Regions from separate parts of the Nocardia sp. NPDC050378 genome, predicted to be linked through region 1. Evidence: riboswitches for the same ligand, from Rfam matches in the RefSeq annotation. Region 1 holds a riboswitch; the other holds the start of a gene.

Region 1 (11,618 bases):
CCTCGAGGATCGGGATCCGCAGGTGGTCGGGCAGGGCCGCGATGCCGCTGGTGTCGCTCTGCAGGGCCTCGAGCCGGGCAGCGTCGAAACCGGGCGGGAGGGTGCCGCCGAAGGCGCTCAGGATGGAACCGGGCAGGCGATCGAACAGCACGGTGAGGAAGACCGCGACGCCGAGGGTGCCGCCGAGCTGCCGGAAGAACGTGGCCGCCGCCGTCGACACGCCCATCTCGGTGCGCCCGACCGCGTTCTGCGCGGCGATCACCAGTGTCTGCATGCAGCCGCCGAGCCCGAAACCCATGATCGCGCTGTAGGCCAGCGGCTGCCACAGCGGACCGTCGTAGGTGATGCGGGCGAACAATCCGCAGCCGATGGCCAGGATCAGCGCGCCGAGCACCGGCAGCACCTTGTAGCGCCCGCTGGCCTTGGTGATCAGGCCCGACAGCTGGGCGCCGACCATGATGCCGAGCACCAGCGGCAGCATCAGCAGCCCCGCCTCGGTGGGCGAGAACCCGCGCACCACCTGCAGGTATTGCGGAACCATCGTGATGGCCCCGAACATGGCGACACCGATGAGGAATCCACCGAGAATGGCGACGCTGAAGGTGGAACTGCGGAACAACCGCAGCGGGATCAGTGCCGCGTCCTTCATCAGGAACTCGACGATCACGAACACCAGCAGCCCGCCCGCGCAGATGCCGTAGCAGAACAGCGACTTCGGGGACGTCCAGCCCCACAGCCTGCCCTGCTCGGCGACGATCAGCAGCGGCACCACCCCGACCACGAGCGCGACCGCGCCGAACCAGTCGATCCGGCTGCGCTGCCGGGTGTGGCCGACATCGAGCACCCGCCACACCACCAGGAACGCGAGCAGACCCACCGGCACGTTGACCAGGAACACCCAGCGCCAGCCCTCGATACCGCCGAGGCTCTCGTAGTCGGACAGGAACCCGCCAACCACCGGCCCGAGCACCGTCGCGATGCCGAAGACCATGAGGAAATAACCCTGGTAGCGGACCCGTTCGCGGGCGGGCACGATGTCACCGACGATGGTGAACGCCAACGACATCAGCCCGCCTGCCCCGAGCCCCTGGAACGCGCGGCACCCGGCCAGCTGGTACATCGTCTGGGCGAAGCAGCAGGCCGCCGAACCGAGGACGAACAGTGCGATCGCCAGCAGATAGAACGGTTTACGCCCATAGATGTCGGCGAGTTTGCCGTAGAGGGGCGTGGTGACGGTCGCGGTGATGAGGTATGCCGTTGTCGCCCAGGCCTGTTCGTCGAAGCCGTCGAGACTGTTCGCGATCCGCACGATCGCGACGCTGACGATGTTCTGATCGAGTGCGGCCAGGAACACCCCGAGTAGCAGGCCGGACAGAATGGTGAGTGTCTGGCGGTGCGTGAGGCGTGGTTCGGCGACGACGGTATCGGTCATGGAAAAGCCCTGGTTCTGATCGGCTGGCTGGTGGGTGTCGATCATTCGGCCCACACGAGGGCCGACAACCCCGCTGCGAGGAAAACTTTGCGCCGCGGGTCGAACTCTTCACGCGCTGGTGGCCAGAGCTTACCCACGTCGGATCCGGGGCCGTCACGGAGGGATCAAGTTACCGTTCATTTCGCACCGAAACGGTAGGCCGCGGCGATCAGCTCCGCCAGTCGTGGATCGCGTGCTTCGTCGAGAGAATGCACCACTACCAGGTGATTCCAGCGGGCACGGCCCACCTGTGTCACCCGGTAGACCGGTGCGTGCGCCATTTCCCGGTCGAGCGCGAGCATGATCTGGACGGTGCCTTCGGGATTCTTTCCGGTGACGTTGTAGAGCCACACCCACGCGAACTTCCGCGCGACGGCGAAAACGATCTGCGAAGCGACCGCCACCTCGACCGGTCCATTGCGTGCGATCAATTCGCGCAGTACTCCGAAGATCTCACGCGAGTGCGGTTTGCCCGAAAAGTACGCCTCGACGGATTCGCTCATCGCGGTACGGCCGGGTTCGCGATGGTGAGCCGGTCGGCCAGGCTGGACAGGGTCTCCGAACAGCCGGCCGGAATGCGCACGGCGGCGAGGTCGTCGGCACGGGTTGCGCCGCGGTTCACGATCACCACCGGCACACCGTTTTTCGCGGCGCGGCGGACGAATCGCAGACCGGACATCACGGTGAGTGACGATCCTGCCACCAGCAGTGCCTCGGCGTCGTCGACCAGGGCGAAGGCCGCCACCACCCGCTCGGCGGGGACGGTTTCGCCGAAGTAGACGATGTCGGGCTTGAGCATGCCGCCACACCGGGCGCAGTCGAGCATCCGGAAGCGGTCGGTGTCGGTGACCACCGCGTCCGCGTCGGGCGCGACCTCGATACCGCCGCCGTGCGAAACCTCGTCGGCGAAACCCGGATTGGCCGCCTCCAGCTGTTCGGCCAGCGTCATGCGGGAGATCACCGCCGCGCAGCGCAGGCAGCACACGCGGGCGTATGTGCCGTGCAGGTCGATGACCCGGCGAGCACCTGCTTTCGTGTGCAGCAGGTCGACGTTCTGGGTGATCACCCCCGAGACCACGCCCGCCCGTTCCAGCCGGGCCAGCGCGCGGTGGCCCGGATTCGGGCGCGCGGCGTCCATCCGCCGCCAGCCGATGTGGTTGCGTGCCCAGTACCGCTGGCGGAAGGCGGCGTCGCCGACGAACTGCTGATATGTCATCGGATTGCGGGGTGGTGAGTCGGGGCCGCGGTAGTCGGGGATGCCGCTGTCGGTGCTCAACCCCGCCCCGGACACCACCACGACGCGGCGTCCGGCCAGCAGCTCGACCGCACGCTCCACCAGGTCCCGGGTGGGCTCGCCCATGAAGTCATGGTACGAGTGGGCGGGCGCTGGGCGGCACACCGGTGGAGTTGCGTGGCGAGCGGGTGCGGCGACATGATGGCTCATCTGCCCGGCGATGTCAGAGGAAACTGGTGTCCGACAACGACGAACACGGCCGAAGCGCGCTCAACGGCGCGGTCGACGGGACCATTGTCGCCGTCCGCCGCATGTTCTATGTCCTCGGTGACGAGGTCGACCGCTCCGAGGGCCCGATCGAGTTCACCTTTCACAACGGTGCCACCCTGTTGCTCGATTCCGGGGTGGACGGCTCCGAACTGCGGATCCGCTCGGCGCCGTGGCGTGACCCGTTCGAACCGCTCGTCGACCCGGTCAATATCGAATACGTCGCCGAATCGGGCAAATACACCGCGTTCGATGTCACCGACGAGGAACCGTACAGCGCCTTCACCGGCCGCCGCGTCGACGCCGTCTCGGTCGTACCCCTGCCCGACGGCCGACCCCGCGCCGCGACCCTGTACCTCGGCGAGGCCGTGGTGAAAGCGGAAACGGTGGCCGACGAAGTGATCGTCACCCTGGTGCCCGCATGACGGGCTTCGCCCACCGCATGCGCCGATTGTTCGGCACCGGAACGGATTCCGCGCCGACCGTGTTCGAGACGACGCCGTTGCGGCCGGAGTTCGCCGGCGAGCACCTGCCGGGAAACCGGGTGTGGGACGGCACTCACGTCACCTATCTCGACGAGCAAGCGCGCCTGCGGTTCCGGCTCCACGCCCGCGACGGGCTGCTCCACTCCGCCGACGGCGCCCTGTTCGACACCACCGCGGCCAGCACCCTGTGGTCACCGGAGGGCGGCCGGGCGATCTTCGTCATGGACGCCGCGGGCACGGTGTACTCCTCACCGCAGCACCTGCTCGGCCGATTCCACCACTCGAGTTTCCTGGCCGGTGGACCCGTGGCCGCCGCCGGGGAGATCGTGGCGCGGCAGGGCCGAGTGCTGCTGGTGTCGGATCACAGCACCCACTACCGGCCCCCGCGACGCTTCACCCGGCAGGTTCCGCTCGCCTTGCGTGCCCAGGGCATCCAAGCCGACGACCTGCCCCTCGAAATGCGTTCGCAGGAACCGTGATCGGCGGGCTCAGTAGCCCGACGCCAGTTCCGCCATCACCGTGTCGGTCAGCTTGTCGATGAGGGCGCCGCGGATCTGGTGGCTCTCGTTGGCCAGTGCCGTGGTGGTGCACATCCCGAACGCGCCGTCGGCGTCGTAGAGCACGGCCGCGCCCGCCGCGATCCCGTCGTCGCTGAGGTGACCTTCCGCCTCGATGCCCATCTCGACGCCGATCGGCAGGCGTGAGAACGTGATCGACACATCGGTATTGATGAAACCGATGCCGTCGGTGCCCCAGTTGGTGACCAGACTCGTCTGCTCGCCCGTCATCGCGGCGTAGCAGAACGGGGAGGACTCCTCACCGGCGACGACCGGGATGTTGCGTACCCATTTGCGTTTACGGGTGTCGTTCTGGTGCTCGGTCATCCGGATCGACCAGCCGTCGGCATGGCCGTCGCTGCCGAAGAGGTGCAGTCCCTCCTCGATCGCCGCGCGTGCGTCCGGCGGCGGCAACGGCCGTTCCCGGTCGGGCCGCCACACCGCACCGGGCGGCTGCGTCGAGCGTTTCAGCAGCAACGCGCTGCCCCTGGCCACCACCGCGTCGCCCGAACGCAGGCTGACGGCGACCGCGCGCACGCGCTTGCCGTCACGCACCAGCTCGCTCTCGACGGTCAAGGGCACGGCGGGCACCGCGCGGTGCAGATCGACGGTGAACCGGGCGGGCACGAACTCCTCGGTGCAGTACCGCGCCTCCACCTCCCGCGCCATCAACCCGCACACCGGCGGCCCCGACAGCGTCTCGGGGCCCCACAGGCTCAGCGAGAACCTGGTCGGCTCGAACACCGCGCCCGTGCGGGTGAAGTACGCCGGTGAGGTGGTCATGGCGACCCTTTCCGTCCAGGGTGTTTCCCAGGCTCACCCGCCAAGATTAGAACGCGTTGCAGTTTTACGGCAACTCGCGTTCGCCGTCGATCACGAGACCTGGGTGAGTTCCCCGACCCGAGTTCAGGGTCGGCACCGGATGTCGGAGATCCGACGCCGGTCTAGCGTCGACAGCACGCCCACGAGGAGAACACCATGCGAAAAATCACGGTCGCGCTCACGGCCGCGACCATCTACGCCGTGCTGGCAACCCTGGTGGTGTGCACCACGATCGCCGAAACGGTCTTCCTGTACCCGAACTACTTCCACGACATTCCGGCATCGCTGGAGGTGGGCGAGGCATTCACCGCCGTGGTCTCGGTCGGCGATGTGATGCGCCCGCTGGGGATGTTCCTGACCCTGAGCGCTGTGCTCGCCGTGGCTGCCGGTGTGTGGTCGGGGCGCGCCCGCGGCTGGCTGCTCGCGTCGCTGGTGCCGTTCGTCTCGGGGATGTTCCTGCTGTCGATGCTGTACCTGTGGCCGCGCTGGCCGATCCTGTTCGAGGATCGCGCCCTGTACACGGTCGACGAATTGCACAGCACGGTTGCCGAGATCGAGGTCGCGCATGCGGTGCGCATCGCCTGCGGCCTGCTCACCGCGGTCTTGGCTGTCATCGCGGCACTGCGGATCTACCGTGACCGGATTCTCCTGCAGGCCGCGCGGGCAGACTATTCGAGTTCGCCCTCGGTCTCGAGGTAGATCTGGCGCAGCTTGTCCAGGGTTGCCGGTTCGGGGTGCTCCCAGAGCTTGCGCTCGGCCGCCTCGAGCAGTCGTTCGGCGATGCCGTGCAGCGCCCAGGGGTTGGACTGCTCCATGAACTTGCGGTTCACATCGTCGAAAACGTAGCTCTCGGAGAGCTTTTCGTACATCCAGTCGGCGACGACATTGGTTGTGGCGTCGTAACCGAACAGGTAGTCGACGGTCGCGGCCATTTCGAAGGCACCCTTGTAGCCGTGGCGGCGCATCGCTTCGAGCCAGCGCGGGTTCACCACGCGCGCACGGAACACGCGGGTGGTTTCCTCCGAGAGCGTGCGGGTGCGCACCGCGTCGGGGCGGGTGGAGTCGCCGATGTAGGCCTCGGGGTTCTTCCCGGTGAGCGCGCGCACCGTGGCGACCATGCCGCCGTGGTACTGGAAGTAGTCGTCGGAGTCGGCGATGTCGTGCTCGCGGGTGTCGGTGTTCTTGGCCGCCACGGCGATTCGCTTGTACGCGGTGCGCATGTCGTCGGCGGCGGGGGCGCCGTCGAGGTCGCGGCCGTAGGCGTAGCCGCCCCAGGTGGTGTACACCTGCGCGAGGTCGTCGTCGGTGCGCCAGCTCTTGGAGTCGATGAGCTGCAGCAGGCCCGCGCCGTAGGTGCCCGGCTTGGAACCGAAGATGCGCGTGGTGGCACGGCGGGCATCGCCGTGCTCGGCCAGGTCCGCATCGGCATGGGCGCGGACGTAATTGGCGTCGGCCGGTTCGTCGAGGGCGGCGACGAGACGCACGGCGTCGTCGAGCAGAGCGAGGACGTGCGGGAAGGCGTCGCGGAAGAAGCCGGAGATGCGCACGGTGACGTCGATGCGCGGGCGGCCCAGTTCGTCCAGGGAGATCACCTCGAGCGAGGTGACGCGGCGGCTCGCCTCGTCCCACACCGGCCGCACGCCGAGCAGCGCGAAGACTTCGGCGATGTCGTCACCGGAGGTGCGCATGGCCGAGGTGCCCCACACCGACAGGCCGACCGACTTGGGGTACTCGCCGTGGTCGGCCAGGTAGCGGGCGAGCAGGGACTCGGCCATGGCCTGACCCGTCTCCCACGCCAGTCGCGAGGGTACGGCCTTCGGATCGACGGAGTAGAAGTTGCGACCGGTCGGCAACACGTTGATGAGACCACGCAAGGGTGAACCACTCGGGCCCGCGGGGATGAAACCGCCGTTGAGGGCGTGCAGGACCCGGGCGATCTCGATGCCGGTCTCGCGCAGGCGGGGCACGACCTCGGTCGCGGCGAACCGCAGCACGGTCTTCACCGCGTCGAGGCGCCCACTCACCGCGATGCCGCCGTTCGCGGCGGCAGCGCCGCTCGCTCCGGACGAATCATCCACTCCCCCAGCGAGAATCGCGGTCGCGTAGTCGTCGACGAGGGTGTCGACCGCGTCCACCGACCAGTCCGTCGCCTGCAGGGCGCCGAGCAGCTCGCGCGCGCGGGCCTCCACCACGTCGACGCGGATCCGTGCCTCGTCTCCGGCTTCGCTGAGCCCCAGCGCCTCTCGCAGGCCGGGGACGTTCTGTTCGCCGCCCCACAGCTGGCGGGCACGCAGCATGGCCAGCACCAGGTCGAGTTCCATCTCGCCCTCGGGGGCCTGGCCGAGGATGTGCAGGCCGTCGCGGATCTGCACGTCCTTGATCTCGCAGAGCCAGCCGTCGACGTGCAGGAGCATGTCGTCGAAGACGTCCTCGTCGGGGCGTTCGGCCAGGCCGAGGTCGTGGTCCATCTTGGCCGCGCGCATCAGGGTCCAGATCTGCTGGCGGATGGCGGGCAGTTTGGCCGGGTCGAGGGCGGAGATGTTGGCGTGCTCGTCGAGCAGTTGTTCCAGGCGCGAGATGTCGCCGTAGGTTTCGGCGCGAGCCATCGGCGGGATGAGGTGGTCGACGAGGGTGGCGTGGGCGCGGCGCTTGGCCTGGGTGCCCTCACCGGGGTCGTTCACCAGGAACGGGTAGATCAGCGGCAGATCGCCGAGGGCGGCGTCGGTGCCACAGGACGCGGACATGCCGAGGGTCTTGCCCGGCAGCCATTCCAGGTTGCCGTGCTTGCCGAGGTGCACCATCGCATCGGCACCGAAACCGTCGGCCGACGACAGCCACCGGTAGGCCGCCAGGTAGTGGTGGCTCGGCGGCAGATCGGGATCGTGGTAGATGGCGACCGGGTTCTCCCCGAAACCGCGCGGCGGCTGCACCATCAGCACCACATTGCCGAAACGCAGTGCGGCGATGACGATCTCGCCCTTCGGGTCGGCCGAACGGTCCACATACAGTTCGCCCGGCGGCGGCCCCCACGCCTCGACCACGGCTTCGCGCAGGTCGGCGGGCAGCGACTCGAACCATCGGGTGTAGACGGTCGCGCCGATGCGGATCGGATTGCCCTCGAGCTGTTCGGCGCTGAGCCAGTCGGGATCCTGGCCGCCCGCCGCGATCAGGGCGTGGATCAGGGCGTCACCGTCGCCTTCGGCGAGGCCGGGAATCTCGGCGATGTCGCCGAGGTCGTAACCGGCGGAACGCATTTCGGTGAGCAGCCGGATGGCGCTCGCCGGGGTGTCGAGGCCGACGGCGTTGCCGATGCGCGCGTGCTTGGTCGGGTAGGCCGACAGCATGAGCGCGATCCGCTTGTCGCCGTTGGGAATATGACGCAGGCGGGCGTGACGCACCGCGATCCCGGCGACGCGGGCGGCGCGTTCGGGATCGGGGACATAGGTGGACAGACCGTCCTCGTCGAACTCCTTGAACGAGAACGGCACCGTGATGATGCGCCCGTCGAACTCCGGGACCGCCACCTGGGTGGCGACATCGAGCGGGGACAGGCCGTCGTCGTTGGCCTCCCACTGGGCGCGCGGGCTGGTCAGGCACAGGCCCTGCAGGATCGGCACGTCGAGGGCGGCCAGCGCGGCCACGTCCCAGGCCTCGTCGTCGCCACCGGCCGACGCGGTGGCGGGCTTGCTGCCGCCCGCGGCGAGCACGGTGACCACCAGGGCGTCGGCCCGGCCGAGGAGGGTGAGCAGTTCCGGCTCGGCGGTCCGCAGCGACGCCGCGTACACAGGCAGGGCGCGCGCACCCTTGGCTTCGATGGCCGTGCACAGGGCGTCGACGTAGCCGGTGTTGCCCGCCAGGTGCTGGGCGCGGTAGTAGACGACGGCGACCGTGGGGGCGTGCGGTTCGAGGATGCGCGCCGAGCGTTCGAGCTCACCCCAGGTCGGCAGCTGGACCGGCGGCTCGAATCCGTGACCGGTGAGCAACACCGTGTCGGACAGGAAGTTGTAGAGCTGACGCAGGTTGTCGGCACCACCCGCGGCGAGATAGTTGTGGGCGTCGGCGGCGACACCGACCGGCACGGTGGAACATTCCATCAGTTCCGCGTCGGGTGCGATCTCGCCGCCGAGGGCGACCATCGGAATGCCGCTGGCCCGCACCGCGTCCAGGCCCTCTTCCCAGGCGCGTTTGCCGCCGAGGATACGCACGATCACCAGGTCGACGCCGTCGAGCAGCTGCCCGAGATCCTCGACCAGCAGCCGGGCGGGGTTGCCCCACCGGTACTCGGCGCCGCTCGCGCGGGCGCTCAGCAGGTCGGTGTCGGAGGTGGACAGCAGCAGGATCACAGGGTGAGACCTTCCTCGGGTTGACGCGCCCATCGGGTTGCGGTGCTCGCCGGAGAGGGTCTGGCTGTTCACAGTGGCGCGACCGCACCGGATTTCCACCGGTTTCCTCGACGCCCGCCGAGCAAGTCGATGGTACTGGCCCGGCCGCGCCCGCAACTTTCCAGCCCGCGTCCGGGGTCGCTCAGGCGGCTTCGGCGCGGTCGGCGAGTTTGAGCCAGACCACTCCCGCGATCACCACGGCGAGCCAGAACGCTTTGAGCGGCGTGAGCGTTTCCTCGAAGAACACCGGTCCGAGGAGTGCGGCGCCGACCGCGCCGATGCCCGCCCAGACGGCATAGCCGATGCCCACGTCGATCGTTCTCAGCGCGACGCTGAGGGCGAACAGGGTGAGAAGGAAGAAGACGATCGCCACCAGCGACCAGGTGAGCACGGTGAAACCGTGGCTGCCGCCGACGGCGAGGGCGTATCCGACTTCGAAGGCGCCGGCGAGGAGCAGGACGAGCCAGGCGGTGGCGGGAGTGCGGTTGTGGGTGAACATTGTTCGGCCTTTCGGTGAGAAGTGGTCGGGGACGAGGTTGCTCAGGCGCCGCTGCTGAGCTGCAGGCCGACGACACCGCCGATGACGATCACGATGCCGACCGCCTTGCGCCAGTCGACTCGCTGGCCGAACAGCACCGCGCCGAGAGCGACGATTCCGACACCGGCCAGGGAGGTCCAGATCGCGTAGCCGGCGCCGACGTCGAAGGTGAGCAGCGCCAGGCTCAGGAAGTAGGTCGCGATCGCGCCGCTGACCAGGGTGGCGACGGTCCATCGAATGTCGGTGAAACCCTTCGCTTTTCCGGCCGCCAGAGCGACGGTGACCTCGAAGACGACGGCGATGGCGAGGTAGAGCCAGTTCACGATAATACCTTTCTATGGATGTACATACATATATATGCCGAGCGGAAGACCTCTGCGGCATGTCAGGTCAGTTCAGGAGTCCCGGTTCCCCGTTCGGCGCGCGAGCAGCGCGTCGAACATCGGTGACAGCTCTTCGGCGTCGTCGAGCAGACGTTCCAGCTGGAGCTGGAAGGGTTCGCGCGCGTCCCTGACCAGCACCTCCCCCTCCTCGGTGATCACGGCGTACACACCGCGCCCGTCCTCCGAACACAAGTCCCGCCGCGTGAACCCTCTTGCCTCGAGCCGCCCCAGCAATCGGGTCACCGAACTCTGATTCAACCCGATCCGATGGGCCAGCTCGCTGACCCGGATCTCCTTGTCCGGCGCGGCGGCAAGCTGCCGGAGCGCGTGGTACTCGGTGAGGCCGATGCCGTGGTGCAGCGTCAGCCATTTGCCGAGACCCGAATCGACGGTCGCGACAAGAGCGGAAGCACGAAACCAGCCCTCGACCGGGTCGCCGACCGAGGGGGTTCCCCTTTCCGTAAGTTCATGCTTGTGCATGCACTTAACGTAGCGGTGAACCTGCCGGGCCACAACCCGGCAGGTCGAGCGATCAAGGGGCCGGTTCGCAGGGCATGGCGAGGGTCCGGAGGTCGCCGTCGTCGGCGGAGCGGATGTGGGCGGGGAGGTCGGGGACGGACAGGTCGAGCATGATGTCGGGGCCGATCGCGCCCGCGACGGCCGGGTAGAGGGTGGTTACGGCGAAGTGGACGCTGATCGGTGGGCCGGAGACCGTCGCACGCAGCTCGGTGGGCGGGTTCGGCGTGCCGTCCTGGGTCGACGCGTCCGGGCTCGGCACCGAGATCGTGGCCGTGTCCGGGGAATCGAAGCGCAGAGTCACGATCGGTGAGTCCGCGCGTTCCAGTGTTTCCAGGAGGTGCGCGCGGTCGAGGACAGCCCTGGTCGGGGTCGGGGGCAGGGCTGCCAGCATGCGGCGGTAGTCGGGGAATTCCTCGGGCGAGCGGCGGCAGCGCTGACTCGCCGCCGAATCCTCGGTGGCAGTGCGGAATTCGACGGAATCGGGCGTGGGACGCAGGATCACCGTGTGCTGACGGCGCAGCCAGGACGCGGTGGCACGCAGTTCGGCGGCATCGATGGTCGCGGACCACTCGGCCGTCGCCGAGGCCATCGGGCGCAGGGTTCGCGAGGCCAGCCGGTAGCGGTCGGTGGCGGTGAGGATCAGTTCGTCGGGGCCGGCCTCGAACAGGATGGTGTCGAGCACGGGCAGGGCCGGATCGGTGCGGGTTGCCGTGGAGACCTGGTCGATGGCTGCCGCGAGCGCCGGACCGCCGACCCGCACGGCCTGGTCGGGTTCGGTGCCGGGCACCGCGCCGTGGTCACGTCGGTCCGGCAACGGCCGGGGGTCCACGCCGAGCGCCCGATGAGCGGCGGCGGCTGCGGCGTCGAACTCCCTTCGGCGGCAGTGCATTTCGGCGAGATGGGCGTCGAGGAGGGCGGCGGCCTTTGCGGCGTCGGGTTCGGCGAGCACCGCCGCGACAG
Region 2 (11,618 bases), on a different contig from region 1:
TGCCCTGAGAAGGGGGGTCGGCAGGTAACTGCCCCGGCTCCGGACTCCCGGTGCGGCTGCGGTGAAAAGCGCAGCCGCACCGGAAGTTTCAGCGCAGCGCCGCAGCCGCGGCGACGAGATTGCGCAGGGAAGCTTCCACCTCGACCGGTCCGCGGGTCTTCAGTCCGCAGTCGGGATTGACCCACAGTCGTTCGGCGGGAACAGCTTTCAATGCTGCCCGCAGCGAGGTGATGATCTCCTCGACCGAAGGCACACGGGGGGAGTGGATGTCGTAGACACCCGGTCCGACACCGAGATCGAAGCCGGCGGCGTTGAGGTCGTCGAGGACCTCCATGTGTGAGCGGGCCGCTTCGATGGAGGTGACGTCGGCGTCGAGGCCCGCGATCGCACCGATGACCTCACCGAACTCGGAGTAGCACAGGTGGGTGTGGATCTGGGTGGTGTCGGCGACACCGGCGGTTGCCAGCCGGAACGAGTCCACCGCCCAGGCCAGGTAGGCGGGTTGTTCGGCGGCGCGCAGTGGAAGCAGTTCGCGCAGGGCGGGTTCGTCGACCTGGATGATGCGCGCGCCGTCGCGCTCGAGATCGGTGACCTCGTCCCGGATGGCCAGGGCGACCTGACGGGCCGAGTCGGCCAGGGGCTGGTCGTCGCGAACGAAGGACCAGGCCAGGATGGTGACGGGACCGGTGAGCATGCCTTTGACGGGCTTGTCGGTGCGGGACTGGGCGTAGCGGATCCAGCCGGTGGTCATCGGTGCGGGCCGGGTGACGTCGCCGAACAGGATCGGTGGACGCACGCACCGGGTGCCGTAGGACTGGACCCAGCCGTTGTCGGTGGTGGCGAAGCCGTCCAGGAGTTCGGCGAAATACTGGACCATGTCGTTGCGTTCGGGCTCGCCGTGCACGAGCACATCGAGGCCGAGACGTTCCTGCAGAGCGATCACGTCGTCGATCTCGGCCCGCATGCGGGAGGCGTATTCCGCCTGATCGATCTCTCCCTTGCGCAGTGCGGCGCGAGCCAGCCGGATCGCGGAGGTCTGCGGGTAGGAGCCGATGGTCGTGGTTGGCAGCAGCGGCAGATTCAGATGTGCGCGCTGCTCGATCCGGCGTTCGTCGGCGGGGGCACGCTCGGTGTCGGCCGGGGTCAGTGCCGCCAGGCGGGCGCGGACAGTGTCGTCGTGCAGGCGCGGGTCGCTGCGGCGAGATCCTACGGCGTCGCGCGCCGCGCGCAGCTCGGTTGCGACCGTGTCGGTGCCGCGGGTGAGGGCCGTTGCCAGGACACGGATTTCGTCGACCTTCTCGGTGCCGAAGGCCAGCCACGAACGCAGCCGGTCGTCGAACCCGGTTTCCGGGGCCAGCGAATAGGGGACATGTAGCAGTGAGCAGGAGCTCGACACCGCGACCGAGGCCGCGCTGCCGAGTAGCGAGCCGAGCGTGCTCAGCGCACCGTCGAGGTCGGTGCGCCAGATGTTTCGCCCGTCGACGACGCCGGCGACCAGCAGTTTGCGCGACAGCGCCGGAACCGAGGCGACGGCTTCGACGGTGGTTCCCGTGGTGAAGTCGAGCGCGACGGCTTCGACCGGGGTGGCTGCGATCTCGGCGAGTGCGGCGCCGGCGTGGCCGAAATAGGTGGCGACGAGGATCGCGGGCCGGGCGGTGGACGAGGCGAGCTCGGTGTAGGTGGCGCGGACGGCGGCCAGCTCGGCGTCGTCGAGATCGGTGACGAGGATCGGCTCGTCGATCTGGACCCACTCCACCCCGGCGTCGGCCAGACGAGTGAGCAGGTCACGGTAGAGCGGCACGAGCTCGGCGAGGCGGTCCAGCGGCGCGCCTGCGGCGTGCTTGGCCAGCTTCAGGAAGGTGAGCGGTCCGATGACGACCGGTCTGGCCGGAATCCCCAGAGTCGCGGCTTCGGCGAGCTCGGCGAACAACTTGTCCGGATTCAGGGAAAACTCTGTCGCCGAGTCGATTTCGGGCACGAGGTAGTGGTAGTTGGTGTCGAACCACTTGGTCATCTCGAGCGGGGCGATCGTGTCGGTGCCGCGTGCGGCGGCGAAGTACCGGTCGAGCGGGTCGGCGATGTCGGCGACGCGAGCGGGCAGCGCGCCCAACAGCACGGCGGTGTCGAGCACCTGGTCGTAGTAGGAGAACGTGCCCACGGGGATCGAGTCGAGGCCTGCGGCGGAGAGGCCGGTCAGGTCGCTGCGGCGCAGTTCGCGGGCGACGGTGTGCAGGTGCTCGGCGTCGGCCGTGCCTGCCCAGTAGGCCTCGGTGGCGCGTTTGAGTTCACGGTTCGGCCCGACGCGGGGGAGTCCGAGAACGGTTGCGGTGAAGAAGCTGGATGAAACGGACATGGTCATCGTCTCCGGTGCGGATGCGGATAGCCCTGGCCTGTCACGGGTAGCACCGACCGCCGACCGCGCGGGGGCGTGCGAGGCGAGCTCACGCGCCCGTTCCGGTGAGTCCGGCGGGTCGCTTGTCGGTCTGTGCGCCCAATCCTCGAGGCGAAGGCCGCCGGACACGGCGTGTCCGGCACAGCGGGCAGGTCTTCGGACTCGCGGGCACCGGCCTGATTCGGCCGACCTAGTGGCCGTCGCTTCCCAGGCGGATGCCCAGTGCTCGTTGACGGCGGTCGTTCCCACTCACCGCTGCGGGACAGTCCCGGATTCCCACCGGGTTCCCTCTCGCCGGACACCGGTATTCCGGTGTCCGGTTTCGACACGATCACCGGAGTTCGGGGCTCCGACTCCGCACGGTGAACGTGAACCAGCTGCGCCGACCATCTTAGGCCAAGGAACTCCACCGACAATGGTGAAGCACGTCATCGGCAAACGCGGCAGTCGCCGTGCGCCGCATGTCGGGGAGGTGCGACGGGAGGCCACGGTAAGGTCTGACCCGGGCGTAGGGAACACCGGTGCGAATCCGGGGCTGTCCCGCAACTGTCACCGAGGAGCGATCCGCCGATTCATGGCCACGACCTACCCAGGTTGGAAGGCCGGTGGGGAGCGTCGATCCGGGAGCCAGGATACCTGCGCCCGCGTATCGGGATCACCCACGAGGATGGCTATGGACAACTCCACATCGGCACGGTCAGGTTTCGGCCGTCGCACCTTCCTGCTCGCCGGCGCGCTCACGCTCGGCGCGATCGCGACCGGCTGCGGTTCGCCGGGCAGTCCATCGGGCGCTGCGCTGGGTCCGCCGCGGCCTGGCGGTCGTCTGCGATCAGTGATCGCGGGCCGTTCGGCGAGCGCGGACGTGCTCGACCCGCATCAGGCCGGTAGTTCGGCGGGCGGGGCGGTGTCGAAGAACGTCTGGGACAAGCTCGTCGCCTACAACAACGACCTCACCCTGCGCTACCGCCTCGCGCAGTCGCTCGAACCCAACGCCGACGGCAGCGAGTGGCGGATCACTCTGCGCCCCGGCGTGGTTTTCAGCGACGGCACCCCACTGACCTCGCGCGATGTGCTCTGGAGCTTCGAGCGGATGCTCGACCCGGCCAAGAGCTCGTCGGGGGATCTCGCCGCGGTCGACATGTCGCGCACCCGCGCCGACGGCGACCTCGCCGTGGTGGTCGCCATGAAAACACCGCTGGCCGACTTCGGTTCGGTGCTGGCGGGCTGGTACTGCTACATCGTCAAGGACGGCACGGGCACCATCGACGGCTCGGAACTGCCCGTCGGCACCGGGCCGTTCGCGCTGGTGCGGTGGTCGCCCGGTGACCGCACCCTGTTGCGCCGCAACGAGCGTTACTGGGACGGACCGGTGTATCTCGACGAGGTGGAGATCATCCAGATCGCCGAGACCGAAGCGCGTGTGAACGCCTTCCTGTCCGGGGAGGCCGAAGTGGCACACGAGATCTCGTACCTGCAGGCGAGCACCTTGGCCGACGATCCGAACGTCACGGTGGTCGTGCCACCGGCCGGATTGATGGGTGCGTTCCAAATGCGAGTGGACACAGCGCCGTTCGACGATCCGCGAGTACGGCAGGCGATGCGGTTGGCGGTGGACCGCGAGGCCATGGTGGAGTCGGTGTATTACGGATACGCCGAGGTCGGCAACGACATCTACGGCAAAGGCGCCCCGTTCTATCACGACACGCTGCCGCAACGGTCCTACGATCCGCAGCGTGCGCGTGAGCTTTTGCGCGCGGCGGGGCACGAGCAGCTGACCGTGACGCTGCCGACCGCCGACGGCTCACCGGGCATGCTCGAATCGGCGACACTGTTCGCCGAGCAGGCCAAAGCCGCCGGTATCACGATCAAGTTGGAGTCGGTACCTGCCGACACCTACTTCTCGCAGGTCAGCGGTAAGGCTCCGCTCAGTCATGTCGGCTGGTGGAACTACAGTCTCGACTACTTCTACGGCCAGACCATGACCAGCGACTCACCGAGCAACGGCACCGGCTGGCGGCGCCCGGACTGGGATGCCGAGTTCGCGCAGGCGCGTGCGGCGATGGACCCGGTTCGGCGCGCCGAACTGTATCGCGAACTGCAAGAACAACTCTGGAACGAAGGCGGCTACATCCTCTTCAGCTTCGCCAAGCGGCCCGACGCGGCGAAGAACTTCGTGGGTGGTGTTCGCGACGGTGTGCCCGGCACCGACGACTGGGCGAACTACGCGACCACCTGGCTGGCCGAGCAATGACCCGCCGGTCGTGATCGCCTACACCGCACGGCGCGTCGTCGGCGGGCTCGGTGTGCTCTGTGCTGTCGCGCTGGTGGTTTTCACGCTGTTCGAGGTACTGGACTCGGACGCGGCGACGGTGATCCTCTCGCGCACCGGCGGTGGCGCCCCCACTCCCGAGCAACTCGCCGCGTTGCGCGCCGAGCTCGGCCTCGACCGTCCGGCTCCGGTGCGCTTCGCGGAATGGCTGATCGGGTTCGCGCAGGGCGATTTCGGCACCTCGCTGATTTCGGGTCGACCCGTGCGCGATGTGCTGCTCGGGCGCGCGGTCAACAGTGTCACCCTCGCCGTGGTCACCGCCGTCCTGCTGGTTCCGGCCGCGCTCACGCTCGGGCTGGTCGCCGGTGCGCGGGCCGGGTCGCGCACCGACCGCGTGATCAGCGTCGGTGCCCTGGCGGCGGAGTCGGTGCCCTCGTTCGTCTTCGGTGTGCTGCTGGTGGCGACGGTGTCGCTGTCGCTGGGGCTGCTGCCCGCCGTTTCGCTGCTGCCGACCGGGGTCAGTGCGTTGACCCGCCCGGAGATCCTGGTGTTGCCGGTGACCTGTCTGCTCATCGGGCTGTCCCCGCATCCGGTGCGGATGGTGCGCGCTCAGACGGCCGAGGTGATGGCCAGTCCCTATATCCGGTCGGTTCGGCTCAACGGTGTCGGCGGGGTGCGGCTGATGCTGCGCCACGTCGCGCCCAACGCCGTGTCCGCCTCGATTCATCCACTCGCGGGTACGGTGGTCGGGTTGATCGGGGGCGTCGCGGTGGTGGAGACGCTGTTCTCCTATCCAGGTCTGTCGCAGGAGTTGTTGCGCGCCATCGAGGCTCGCGATTTCCCGTTCGTCCAGTCGGCGGCAGTATTACTGGCGGCCGTCGGGATCGTCATCTACCTCGTCGCGGATCTGCTCACCCTCGCGGTGAGTCCAAGAGCACGGCGGGAGGTGGGCCGTGACGGATCGTGAGAGGAAGGGGCGCAGGCGAATACGGTCCGGCTGGCTCGCTGTCGCCGTGGCGGTACTGTTCCTCGTCGTGTTCGGACCGGTCCTCGCGCCCTATTCGCCGACCGTCCCGACCGCCGCGCCGTTCCAGTCACCGTCGGCGCGGCATCTGCTTGGCACCGATGTGGTCGGACGGGATGTGCTCTCGCGCGTGCTACACGGCGGCATCGCGCTGTTGTCGACCGCTGGGCTCGCCCTGGTTGTGGCGTACGCGCTCGGGCTGGTGCTCGGTGCCTTCGCGGGCCTGCGGCGGTCCTGGGATCGCTGGATCACCGCGCCGGTCGACGCGATCATCGTGGTCCCGTGGTTTTTGCTGCTGGCGGTGATCGCCACCGCCATGGGGCCGGGCCCGGCGGCCATCGTGGTGACAGCGGCCCTGGCATCGGTGCCCTGGATCATCCGGATCGTGCGCACCTGTGTCCTCGAACTCGCCGCCACCGGGTATGTGGAGTCCGCGCGTGCGCGAGGCGAACCGCTGTGGCGGCTCGGGGTGGTGGAGGTGCTGCCCAATCTGCGGTCGGTGGTGTTCGCCGATGCGGGCGTGCGGATGTCGGCGACGATCTCGCTGGTCGCGGTGAGTGGATTCCTCGGTCTCGGCCTGCGCCCGCCCTCCTCGGACTGGGCGCTGATGATCACCGAGAACCGCCCCGGATTCGCGCTGCAACCGTGGTCGGTGCTCGCGCCCGCGTTGTTGATCATGGTGTTGGTGGTCTCGGTCAACATGGTCACCGACCACGCGTTCGGCACCGAGCACCGTCGCTCCGCACCTGAACCGCCGCGGTTCGACGGCACCGGTACCGGACTGTCGGTCGCTGGGCTCACTGTCCGCGATGCGAACAAAACTCCTGTCCTGGAATCTATTTCGTTCACGATCGGCGCGGGGGAAAGCGTAGCCGTGATCGGCCCGTCCGGTGCGGGCAAGACGACCTTGGCGCTGGCCGTACTCGGGGCGCTTGCCCCCGGGCTCTCGGCCTCTGGCACCGTCGGTATCGGCGGTCGCGACCGACACCGCACGGTGGGCTATGTCCCCCAGGACCCGGCCACCGGACTCAATCCCGCCTTGCGCATCGGCACCGCCATCGCCGAAATCGCCAGGGCTCGCGGCACATCCACCACTCGTGCCACCGTCGCCGAAGCATTGCGTCGAGTAGACCTTCCCGACGATCGCGAGTTCGCGCGACGATTTCCCCACGAACTGTCCGGTGGTCAGCAACAGCGGGTTCTGCTGGCGATGGCGCTGCTGGGCGATCCGGCGCTGTTGGTCCTCGACGAGCCGACCACCGGCCTCGACTCCCGCACCCGCGACCGTCTACTCGAGACGCTGCACCGAATTCGCCGCGAAACCTCGACCACTCTGCTGGTGATCACCCATGACCTCACCGCGGTGTCCTCGCTGATCGACCATGTGCTGGAACTGGATCGGGGCCGGGTGGTTTCGATGACTCGCTACCGCGACCGCGTCGCCGCCACCTCCCCGGTGACCCGTGTGCCGCGCCTCCCATTCGCGACCCAGCCCGTCTTGCAGGTGGACGGTCTCACTGTGACGCACCGGCGGAACGCCGAACCGGTGGTCGAAGGGGTGTCGTTCGCGCTCCACCCCGGCGAATGCGTCGCCATTTCCGGTCGGTCGGGCGCGGGCAAGACCACCGTGGCCCGCGCGCTGGTCGGCCTACACCAACCCGTGCACGGGACAATCGAACTGGACGGCTGCCGCGTGCATCCCCGCGTCGATCGACGGTCGCTCGACCACCGTCGCGCCATCCAACTGATCGCGCAAAATCCCGCGACCTCGCTGAACCCCGCTTATCGCATCGGCGGCCAGGTCGGTCGACCCCTGCGGTTACTCCACGGCATCGACGGCCTCGCCGTCACCGAGCGGACCCGGCGACTCCTCGACGACGTAGGCCTGGACCACCACCTCACCACCCGCCGCCCCAGCCAACTCTCCGGTGGCCAGCTCCAGCGGGTCGCCATCGCCCGCGCACTCGCCGCCGAACCCCGCGTCCTGATCTGCGACGAGATCACCTCCGCCCTCGATCCGCACACGCGCCGAACGGTGATCGATCTACTCGATGAACTACGCAACGCAGGGCTGGCACTGATCGTGATCAGCCACCAGGACACCGTGATCGAGCGTCTGGCAGACAAGGTGGTTCACCTGTCCGGCTGACCGCGTCGGGGAAGAACGCTGCCGGTAGCGGTCGAGGTGCGGACCCGAGGCACCGATGAACAAGAGAAGTGCGCGAGAGGGGACTTGAACCCCTACGTCCGTGGACACCAGAACCTAAATCTGGCGCGTCTGCCAATTTCGCCACTCGCGCTGGATGTGTACGACCGTCCAAACTCTACCGGGCGAATCGGGCTCTCCCAAGCGTTGGGGCGGCGTGGCGTACTGGTGGGTAACACGACCTGGGATTATAACGATTCGATAAAGCTCAATATGAGGGGCACTCATGTTTTGCAAACGGACAGTAGGGCCTCACCTGCGCGTTCAAACATGAGGCGGGGTCATGTTTCAGAATAAAGTGGTACGGGCGTGCGGAAATACTGGGTGGTAGCTGCCGTGGGGGCGGCAAACGTGAGGCTTTCCTCATGATTTTGTGCGATCGTGGCTTCTAACAGGCCCGAGGGGCTGCCGGATACGTGTGCGTGCCGTCGGTGGGCGGAGCGCCAGGAGAAGGAAGTCGAGCGACTTGACGATCAACGAGAGCACCGAGATGGGCACGGAGTCGACCGCGAAAGCCGAAGGTCGTGGCCGGGCAACGGGTGTCCGCGTGTCGCTGCTCGAGCAGTTGCGCGGTGGCGCGGGGTACGCGTTGGCCTTCGGCGGGCAGGGCGCGCAGTGGTTGCGTGAGCTCGAGGAGATCGGGCGTGACAGCGCGCTGGAATCGGAGCTGACGGCGCTGGTCGGCGAGGCCGCGGCGCTGGTCGATCCGGTTGCCACACAGTTGCTGATGGTGCGTCCCGGCGGGTTCGACCCCATGGGTTGGGTGCTCGAGAGCGAACTCGACGAGCCGGAAGAGCCGTCCTCGGCGCCTGCCGACGCGGTACTGCGTTCGGCGGCCGTTTCGATGCCCGGCGTGCTGCTCACCCAGCTCGCGGCGATTCGCGCACTGCGGCTGCAGGGTCTCGACCCGGCCGAACACGCGCCGGTCGCCGTCATCGGGCACTCCCAGGGACTGTTCGCCGCCGAGGCCGTGCGGGCCGGTGGCACGCGCGACGCGGAGCTGCTGGCGATTGCCCAGCTCGTCGGTGCGGCCGCCGGTCTGATCGCGCGCAGGCGCGGGCTGATGCCGGTGGGGGAGCGCTCGCCGATGGTCGCGGTGTCGAATGTCGATCCGGAGCAGTTGCGCGCGATCGTCGCCGAGGTGAGCGAAGGGGTCGAACCGGCGCAGGCCGCGGTGGTGTCGATCCGCAACGGGCGCAGGCGGGTCGTGCTGTCGGGCGCGCCCGCGCAGCTCGACCGGGTGCGGGCGCGCTGCGCGCAGCTGCACGAGGAGCAGAACCGTGAGCGCGAGGCGAAAATCCGTGGTGGCGCGGTGTTCTCGCCTGTCTTCGAGGACGTGACCGTCGACGTCGCCTTCCATCATCCGGCACTGGCCGAGACGGTCGACGTGGTCGCGGGCTGGGCCCGTCAGTGTGAGCTCGACGTAGACCTGGCCGCCTCCCTCGCCCAGCAGATCCTGGTCGACCCGATCGACTGGGTCGCCATCGTCGACTCCGCCGTCGAGGCGGGCACCCAGTGGATCCTCGACCTCGGCCCCGGCGACCTGCTCTCGCGCCTGACCAGCGGTTCCCTCAAGGGCACCGGTGTCGGTGTCGTCGCGGCGGCCACGCGCGCGGGTCAGCGCAGCCTGCTCACCCCGGGTGCGGCGCCCGAACCGTCGGTGCCGTGGTCGGCGTTCGCGCCCAAGCCGGTGCGCCTGCCCAACGGCCGCATCGTCGTGGAGACCGCGTTCACCCGCCTCACCGGCCGTTCGCCGATCCTGCTCGCCGGCATGACGCCGACCACGGTCGACGCGAAAATCGTTGCGGCGGCGGCCAATGCGGGGCACTGGGCGGAGCTGGCCGGTGGCGGACAGGTGACCGAACAGATCTTCGCCGACCGGATGACCGAGCTGCGCCAGCTGCTGCAGCCGGGCCGCGCGGTGCAGTTCAACTCGCTGTTCCTCGACCCGTACCTGTGGAAGCTGCAGCTCGGCGGCAAGCGGCTCGTGCAGAAGGCACGCGCGGCCGGTGCACCGCTGGACGGCGTGATCGTCACCGCGGGTATCCCCGAACTCGACGAAGCCGTCGCGCTGATCACCGAGCTCACCGAGGTCGGTATCAGCCACGTCGCCTTCAAACCGGGCACCGTCGCCCAGATCCGGGCCGTGCTGCGGATCGCCGACGAGGTGCCGGACTACCCGGTGATCATGCACATCGAAGGTGGCAAAGCGGGTGGCCACCACTCCTGGGAAGACCTGGACGACCTGCTGCTGGCCACCTACGCCGAGCTGCGCGCCCGCGCCAACGTGGTCGTCTGCGTCGGCGGCGGCATCGGCACCCCCGAGCGCGCCACCGACTACCTCACGGGCACCTGGGCCACCAACCACGGCTACCCGGTGATGCCGCTCGACGGTGTGCTCGTCGGCACTGCGGCGATGGCCACCCTCGAGGCGACCACCGCACCCGAGGTGAAGCAGCTGCTCGTCGACACCCCCGGCACCCCCGACTGGGTGGGCGCGGGCACCGCGAGCGGCGGCATGGCCTCGGGCCGCAGCCAGCTCGGCGCCGACATCCACGAGATCGACAACGCCGCCTCGCGCACCGGCCGCCTGCTCGACGAGGTCGCCGGTGACGCCGACGCCGTGGCCGCGCGCCGCGACGAGATCATCGCCGCGCTCGATGCCACCGCCAAGCCGTACTTCGGTGACGTGGCGACCATGACGTACCAGCAGTGGCTGGAACGCTATGTCTCCCTCGCCGTTTCCAGCGACGTCCCGATCTCCTTCGACTGCGGCAGCGATATCGGCGACGCGATCCGCGACGCCACTCGCTCGGAATGGCTCGACATCAGCTGGCGCGACCGGTTCGCGGAGATGATGCGCCGCACCGAGGCCCGGCTGCACCCGGCCGACCGTGGCGAGATCGAAACCCTCTTCGCCGACGACACCGACTTCGAGCACCCCGTGCAGGCGCTGTGCGCGCTGAAGAAGCAGTACCCGGCGGTCGCCGAGACCGTGCTGCACCCGGCCGACGTGCCGTTCTTCGTGTCGCTGTGCAAGACGCCGGGCAAGCCGGTGAACTTCGTGCCCGTCATCGACGCCGATGTGCGCCGCTGGTGGCGCTCGGATTCGCTGTGGCAGGCTCATGATCCGCGTTACTCGGCCGATCAGGTGTGCGCGATCCCCGGCACCGTCGCCGTCGCGGGCATCACCCGGGTCGACGAGCCGGTGGGCGAATTGCTCGACCGCTTCGAACAGGACGCCGCGTTCAGCCTGGTCCGTTCGGGTGTCACCCCGGCGCCGGTGGACGCGCGCCGGGTGGCCGGTGTGGTCGCGGGTCCGATCGACACGGTGCTGGCGGCCCCCGATGTGCAGTGGGCCGGGCGCACCACCGTCAACCCGGTGCATCGCCTCGGCGCGGTGTCGGAGTGGGTGGTCGAGCAGGGCAGCGCGGTGCACACCGGTACCGGTGCCACCCTGACCGAAACGACCGGTCCGGAAGCCGAATTCAGCTACGTCGAGCTGGTCGTTCCGTTGCTCGGCAAGGACGCGGTGCGGATCCGGATCACCGTCCCGACGAGCGTGTACTCCGGTGGGGCGCCGGTCATCACCGAAGCCGATGCCGAAGCCGCCATGTCCGCACTGCTCGGCGTGGCCGCCGGTGCTTCGCTGCCCGAGGTGAAATCCGGTGTGGCGCATCTGAACCTGGCCTGGCAGCCGGATCTGATCGCCGACCACGCGGGCGTC

What was found. Region 1 has a riboswitch for cobalamin ahead of cobN (cobaltochelatase subunit CobN). Riboswitches for the same ligand answer to the same signal wherever they lie in the genome.
Region 2: another riboswitch for cobalamin. It lies ahead of metE (5-methyltetrahydropteroyltriglutamate--homocysteine S-methyltransferase); the one in region 1 lies ahead of cobN (cobaltochelatase subunit CobN).

Annotation. Positions count from the first base shown of each region.
Region 1 is NZ_JBFAKI010000007.1:290,900-302,517, forward strand. Features, by position in the region: gene AB0I35_RS18660 (MFS transporter) at 1-1,432, opposite strand, end outside; gene AB0I35_RS18665 (DUF5655 domain-containing protein) at 1,609-1,974, opposite strand; gene AB0I35_RS18670 (NAD-dependent protein deacetylase) at 1,971-2,831, opposite strand; gene AB0I35_RS18675 (hypothetical protein) at 2,942-3,397, shown strand; gene AB0I35_RS18680 (hypothetical protein) at 3,394-3,936, shown strand; gene AB0I35_RS18685 (acyl-CoA thioesterase domain-containing protein) at 3,946-4,797, opposite strand; gene AB0I35_RS18690 (hypothetical protein) at 4,993-5,535, shown strand; gene cobN (cobaltochelatase subunit CobN) at 5,505-9,179, opposite strand; cobalamin riboswitch at 9,213-9,339, opposite strand; gene AB0I35_RS18700 (multidrug efflux SMR transporter) at 9,361-9,717, opposite strand; gene AB0I35_RS18705 (SMR family transporter) at 9,759-10,079, opposite strand; gene AB0I35_RS18710 (MarR family transcriptional regulator) at 10,152-10,619, opposite strand; gene AB0I35_RS18715 (MerR family transcriptional regulator) at 10,672-11,618, opposite strand, start outside.
Region 2 is NZ_JBFAKI010000021.1:76,010-87,627, forward strand. Features, by position in the region: gene AB0I35_RS29395 (hypothetical protein) at 1-8, shown strand, start outside; gene metE (5-methyltetrahydropteroyltriglutamate--homocysteine S-methyltransferase) at 89-2,359, opposite strand; cobalamin riboswitch at 2,522-2,727, opposite strand; cobalamin riboswitch at 2,882-3,051, shown strand; gene AB0I35_RS29405 (ABC transporter substrate-binding protein) at 3,066-4,643, shown strand; gene AB0I35_RS29410 (ABC transporter permease) at 4,654-5,628, shown strand; gene AB0I35_RS29415 (ATP-binding cassette domain-containing protein) at 5,615-7,834, shown strand; tRNA gene AB0I35_RS29420 (tRNA-Leu) at 7,904-7,985, opposite strand; gene AB0I35_RS29425 (fatty acid synthase subunit beta domain-containing protein) at 8,382-11,618, shown strand, end outside.